DNA from 2 places in the Cupriavidus sp. 291-E7 genome. Region 1 is predicted to be linked to the other one. Evidence: predicted binding sites of a transcription regulator. Region 1 holds the regulator's gene; the other holds the start of a gene.
The links. The regulator sigma-54, encoded in region 1, starts transcription at its own class of promoters, with help from an activator protein. The targets are predictions, from matches to a motif close to TGGCANGNAANCTGCTTT.
Positions count from the first base shown of each region.

Region 2: AC3FLX_RS32845 (GTP cyclohydrolase II) is a predicted target of sigma-54. The motif match lies at 1,516-1,533, and genes of this name have one in related genera.

Region 1 is NZ_JBYOJV010000005.1:339,931-343,341, forward strand. Features, by position in the region: gene hpf (ribosome hibernation-promoting factor, HPF/YfiA family) at 1-302, opposite strand, end outside; gene AC3FLX_RS12040 (RNA polymerase factor sigma-54) at 353-1,834, opposite strand; gene lptB (LPS export ABC transporter ATP-binding protein) at 2,001-2,801, opposite strand; gene lptA (lipopolysaccharide transport periplasmic protein LptA) at 2,823-3,411, opposite strand, start outside.
Region 2 is NZ_JBYOJV010000040.1:9,940-13,350, reverse strand. Features, by position in the region: gene AC3FLX_RS32850 (acyltransferase family protein) at 175-1,278, shown strand; gene AC3FLX_RS32845 (GTP cyclohydrolase II) at 1,602-2,840, shown strand; gene AC3FLX_RS32840 (URC4/urg3 family protein) at 2,837-3,411, shown strand, end outside.

The DNA of each region.
Region 1 (3,411 bases):
TCATGCCCTTGCACGCGGTCCTTGTAGCGGATCACCTGCCGGTCGAGCTTGTCGACGAGACAGTCGATTGCCGCATACAGGTCTTCGTGATGCGCTTCGACGAAGATGTCCTTGCCCTTGAGATGTAGATTGATTTCCGCGTACTGACGCCGGTCCTTTTCCTTGTGGTTGTCGACAGATAGCAGCACGCTCACGCCAATGACCTGATCGAAATGCCTGACAATTCGCTCCAGTTTCGTTTCCACATACTCACGCAGCGGTGGCGTGATGTCGAGGTGGTGTCCACTGATCTTGAAGTTCATAGCGCTTCTCCTTCTGAAAGAGCCGCACCAGGCAGGCGGTTGCGGCTCGGCTACAAAGACTTGCGGAGATTGACTGCGGGGATTTTCAGCGCTTCGCGGTATTTGGCCACCGTGCGGCGTGCGACCACAAAGCCCTGTTCGCCCAGCAATTCGGCGATGCGGCTGTCGGAAAGAGGATTCCTGGGTTCTTCGGCTCCTATCAGTTGCTTGATCAGCGCGCGGATCGCCGTGGATGAGGCCGCGCCGCCAGTCTCCGTGGAGACGTGGCTACCAAAGAAGTACTTCAACTCGAAAGTACCCATTGGCGTGGCCATGTATTTGTTCGTGGTCACCCGGGAAATGGTCGACTCATGTAAACCGAGTGTATCGGCTATTTCCCGCAAAACCAAGGGGCGCATTGCTATTTCCCCGTGCGAAAAAAAGTTCTTCTGACGCTCAACAATTGCCTGCGCCACACGCAGGATCGTATCGAATCGCTGCTGAATGTTCTTGATAAGCCACCGGGCTTCCTGCAGTTTCTGCTGCAGTCCCGCGGCACCTGCTTCTCCCTTCGCACCGCGCAGGATCTGCGCGTACATGTCGTTGATACGCAGGCGTGGCATCACGTCGGGATTCAGCTGTGCAATCCAGCCGCTGCCGCTCTTGCGCACGAACACGTCCGGCACCACGAAGTCCGCTTCCGGGCGGCTGTACGCATGCCCTGGATACGGTGCCAGCGAACGGATCAGTTCATGCGCGGCCTTTAATGCGATTTCGTCAACTTGCAGCGCTTTCTTTAGGCGCGTGTAATCCCTGACGGCCAGCAACTCAAGGTGATGGTTGACGATGGACAAGGCCAGCTCGCGCTGCGGATGCTTCAGGCGCTTCAATTGCAGGCTCAGGCATTCCGAGGCATTGCGCGCGCCCACGCCCGGAGGATCGAAGCTTTGCAGCAACGTCAGCATCGCCTGCACTTCCTCGATTTCGAACTCCAGTTCCTCGGGCAGTTCCGTGCAGATTTCCTCGAGTGACGCACTCAGGTAGCCATCGTCGTCGAGCGATTCGATCAGGAAGATGGCCAGGCCCTTGTCGCGCGCGGAAATCTTAAGCGGCGTCAGCTGTTCCATCAGGTATTCGCGCAGCGTGGGATCGGCATCGCGCAACTGCATCGGCGTCTTCTCGTCTTCGTCGCCCTGTGGGCGGCGCGCGAAGTCGTCGAGGCTCCAGTCGTTGCCATAGTCTTCACTGCCGGAATCGCTGAAACCCTCTTCCTCGCCACCCGCGGCATGTTCCTGACGGTCGTCGCCGTTGGCCTGCGGTTCGGCAGGGGCGGGCGCCGGTGCGCTTTGCAGGTTCACCGAGCCGTCCGCCGCCACGCGCAGCGGGCTTTCGATCCAGTCGTTTTCGCGTTCGAGCAGCGGGTTTTCCGTCAGCGCCTGCTCCACTTCCTGCTGCAGTTCGAGCGTGGAAAGCTGCAGCAGCCGAATCGACTGCTGTAGTTGTGGAGTGAGTGCCAGATGCTGGGAGAGGCGGAGCTGAAGCGAAGGTTTCATGCGACCTATTCTATGCGCATCTTTCCGTTGTTGGAACGGAATTTGCTACAACCTATCGCTACGGCTTCTTGATCGGAAACGGCTTTGGAAAAGCCGAGTGCAGGTGCGGTAAAAATGACCTGCCTGATGTGCGCGGCTGACCGCCCGAGGGCGGCCGTCCGCGGCTTTACATGCGGAAGTTTTCGCCCAGGTAGACGCGTCGCACGGACTCGTTGGCGATGATTTCCTCGGGCTGGCCGGCGGCCAGCACCGTGCCTTCGCTGATGATGTATGCGTGGTCGCAGATGCCCAGCGTCTCACGCACGTTGTGGTCGGTGATCAGCACGCCGATATTGCGCGCCTTCAGGAAGCTCACGATGCGCTGGATCTCGCCCACCGCAATCGGGTCGACGCCGGCAAACGGTTCGTCGAGCAGGATGAAGCGCGGCGACGACGCCAGCGCGCGCGCGATTTCCACGCGGCGGCGCTCACCGCCCGACAGCGACAGCGCCGGGTTGTTGCGCAGGTGGGCAATTTGCAGGTCGTCGAGCAGCGAATCGAGCCGGCGGTCGATCTCGGCCTTGCTCAGCGGCTTGCCGTTGTCGATCTGCAGCTCCAGCACCGCGCGGATGTTCTCTTCCACGTTGAGCTTGCGGAAGACCGATGCCTCCTGCGGCAGGTAGGACAGCCCCATGCGGGCGCGTTCGTGGATGGCCAGCCCGCTGATGTGCTTGTCGTCGAGCACGATGTCGCCTTCGTCCAGCGCCACCAGGCCAACGATCATGTAGAAAGACGTGGTCTTGCCCGCGCCATTCGGACCCAGCAGGCCCACCACCTCGCCGCTCTTCACATCGAGTGATACGTCCTTGACCACCGTGCGTGTGCCGTAGCGCTTCTTCAGGTGACGCACGACCAGCGTGCTGCTGTCGGTGCGGACGGCCGATGCGGTAGACGAGGCGGAAGCGGCGAGCGTGGCGGTATCGTTCATCAGGGACTGGCTGGTAATTCGTTAAGGCTTGGCGGGCGTGGTGGACGGCCGCAGGTCAAGCGCCGCGCCGCCAGCAGCCGGGGCGCTGGCGTCGGAGCGCGGCGACAACACCGCGCGCACGCGGCCCGACGGATTGCCGGCGGTCGTGTTGTTGTCGCCGCCGGCGGCGGTGTAGTACTCGTTGCGGCTGTCGTACGTAATGACCGCGCCGCGGATCTCGTCGATGATCTTCGCGCCGGCACCGGACACGCGCGCCGCGCGCGCATGGCCAATCAGCTTGTTGACCTCGGACTTGCCGTCGTACTCGATGCGGTCGCCCCATCCATCGATGTACTCGTCCACGCCATCACGCTTCTGCCGGATGTAGGCCTGGCGGCCCGGCTTGGAAGTGGCGATCGCATACTGGTAGCCCTCGGGGTCGGTACGCAGCTCCGCGGCGTCGGACTTCAGCACCATCGTGCCCTTGGTCAGCACCACATTGCCCGTGAGCGTGTAGATCTGCTTGACGTCATCGTAGCTGGCGTTGTCGGCCTCCAGCACCAGCGGCTTGCCCTGGTCCGCACGTTCGGCGAAGGCTGGCATGGCCAGCGTCAGGCCGAAAGCGGCAATG
Region 2 (3,411 bases), on a different contig from region 1:
CTTATTAGCTAATGCTCGTAAGTGGTGCGAAAGAGCGTGCGGCAGATGCCGTGTGGCGCACTTCGTACACTGGCTTACATCCGTTACGGTGAGGATTACCTGTCCAAGGGATACCCCTGCACCGATCCGGTACAATGCCGCCCACTTTGTATCTTTCGCATAACAAATAACGACATGAGCCCCCGTCCTTCCCGGCTCGCCTGCGTGGACGCGCTGAAGGCGGTCAGCTCTCAGCTGATCGTGTTGCACCACCTGGCGTTCTACGGGCCGATGTCCGATGTCGCCCAGTCGCTCGCGCCCGGCCTGATTGGCTGGCTGGCCGACTACGCCCGCATCGCCGTGCAGGTGTTCCTGGTCATCAGTGGCTTTCTGGCGGCCCGCAGCCTGGCGCCGGGTGGATACCTGACCGCCGCCAGCCCGCTGACTACCATATGGCGGCGATACCAGAAGCTGGTGGTGCCGTTTTCCGCTGCCATTCTCGTGGCGATCGTCGGGGCAGCCATCGCGCGTACCTGGATGCAGCACGACTCGATTCCGGCGGCACCGCACCTGGCTCAATTCGTCGCGCACGTGCTGCTGCTGCACAACATCCTCGATGTGGACGCGCTGTCGGCCGGCGTCTGGTATATCGCGATCGACCTGCAACTGTTCGCGCTGCTGGTGATGGCGCTCTGGTTGGCGCGCGCAGTGGCCCGCGAAGCGCTGCCGCTGGGGGTGCCCGTCGTGGCCGCGCTGGCCGTGGCTTCGCTGTTCTGGTTCAACCGGGATGCAAGCTGGGACATCTGGGCCATCTATTTCTTTGGCGCGTACGGGATGGGGGCGCTGGCGTTCTGGGCGTCGAATCCCGGCCGCTCGCCGTGGCCGCTGATGGCGCTGGCCGCGATTGGCATCGCCGCGCTGGCGGTGGACTTCCGGCTGCGCATTGCGGTGGCGCTGGCCACGGCGGTGCTGCTGGCCGTCTCGCGTCGTGGCGGCTGGCTGGAACACTGGCCGGGCGGGCGCCTGACGGCGTACTTCGGCCGGATTTCGTATTCGGTGTTCCTGGTCCACTTTCCGGTCTGCCTGGTGGTCAACGCGCTGGTCAGCCACCTGGCGCCGGGCAAGCCCGTGCTCAATGCGCTGGGCATGGTCGCCGCCTGGGTTCTCAGCAACGCCGCCGGTGCCTTGTTCCACCGCTATGTCGAGGCCGGGAACCCGGTTCGCGCAATGGTGGACTGGCTGACCACCGATCTGCCGGCCCGTACCCGCGGGCGCATGGGGCAGCAGGCGGAAAGCTGACCCGTCCCCACATCAAGCATGCAAACGGCACGTCCCTCTGGAGACGTGCCGTTTTTGTTTGGGCGATGGAAGATGGAATCAGGCCGTATCGAAATGGCAACGACTTAAATTCCACCCGCGGCCGAATGCTGGTGCGTATGCACCGCGATGTACCGGCGCCGGCATTGGAATATCGTCTGCCAGCACCCGGACAGTGCGTACGGGATGCCACTAACGGTAACAACCCCACTTGGGCGTTGGCATGAACGTTGCCTAGTATGAACATATAAACCTGACCATCTGGTCAGGATTCGTGTTCCGGTTTATCACCGGGGAGGCGAAACATGTCCGACCATATCGTCCTGACCTCGCATGCGCGGCGTGACAAGCCGGCCGAGCCGATTCACTGGGGCGCGCCCACCGCGGCGGAGCGCGGCCCGGTCATCGCCAGCCTGACCGATCCGGCGCAGCGCAACGTGATCGGCACGCACTCCGGCGCGTACGCCATCTACCGTGCGCTAGCCGTGGCGTCGGGCAGTCTTCAGCGCGCCCATCGGCCAGATCTGACCGATACCGCGCCAGCCGAGCCGATCGGCCCGCATTCGCAATGGGGCGACCCGGACAAGATCGTGTCGCTCGACCCGTGGGGCCATCTGGTGTCGTCGGTCTTTGCGGACCGCATCAAGGCCGGATTCGATATCCGTCCGACGATTGCGATCACGCGCGCGCACATCAACATGCCCGAGCTTGGCGCGGCCATCGCGTCGGGCCGGCTGAAGCCCGATGGCGACATTCTGTACGCCAATGGCGATGTGCGGGTTTCCAAGGCTGCCATCGATCCAGTCTGGTATCTGCCCGGTATCGCACGGCGCTTCAATATCAAGGAGAGCATCCTGCGCCGCAGCCTGTTCGAGCAGACCGGCGGCATGTTTCCGGAACTGGTCACGCGCCCGGATCTCAAGGTCTTCCTGCCGCCCATCGGTGGCATGACGCTCTACTTCTTTGGCGATATCACCCAGCTCGGCAAGCCCGAGACCAAGGTGGCGTGCCGTGTGCACGACGAATGCAATGGCTCCGACGTTTTCGGCTCCGACATCTGCACCTGCCGGCCCTATCTGGCGCATGGCATCGAGGTATGTATCGAGATGGCGCAGCAGGGCGGCGTTGGCCTGGTGGTCTATAACCGGAAGGAAGGCCGTGCGTTGGGCGAGGTCACCAAGTTCCTGGTCTATAACGCACGCAAGCGCCAGGTTGGAGGCGACCGCGCGGAGACATATTTCGCCCGTACGGAGTGCGTGGCTGGCGTGCAGGACATGCGATTCCAGGAACTGATGCCTGATGTCTTTCACTGGCTCGGGATCCGGCGCATCGATCGCTGGGCCTCGATGAGCAACATGAAACATGGCGCGCTCACGGCGCAGGGGATCGAGGTGGTCGAGCAGGTGGCCATTCCCGATGAACTGATCCCGGCCGATGCGCGCGTGGAAATCGATGCGAAGGTGGCGGCGGGTTACTTCACCAGCTACACGCCGCCGGATGCCAACGAACTCGCCCTGGCAAAGGGCAGGGGGTTGAACGAATGAACGAACATCCCGCAGGAGGTTCGATCGGAAACGAACCTGGCACGGGCAGCGGCTGGCACAGCCCGGTGCCGGTCGATCATCCCGCTTCCGCGTTGCTGAGCGGCGAAGCAGTGCGCACGCGTTGCGCAGTCGTGACCGAATTCGTCGCATCCGGCGAGTCCGAGCTTTTCACCTGGCATCCCGACCGGATCCATGCCATCGCGGACTACGTGGCCGCCACGATCCGGCGCCGCTATCCGGATCTGCGCGTGCCGTACCACAGCCGCTGGCGCCATTTCGAAAGCGGCGGACCCGGACAGGAATCGATCAACCGCTGGCAGATCCTGTGCGAGCGCGCAGGCATGTCGGGCGCCGACCATTGCGCGGAGCGCGCGCGCATCGGCATCGACCTGGTCATTCCGAGCGTGCTGCTCGATGCCGGGGCGGGACCCGACTGGCGCTATCGCGACCCGGCCAGCGACATGATGCTGACGCGCTCCGAGGGGCTGGGCGTGGCGAGCTTCGATCTGTTCGCGCGCGGCGGCTTTTCGGCCGAGTCCGGCGATCCGCTGCGTGCCGATGCCGAACGACT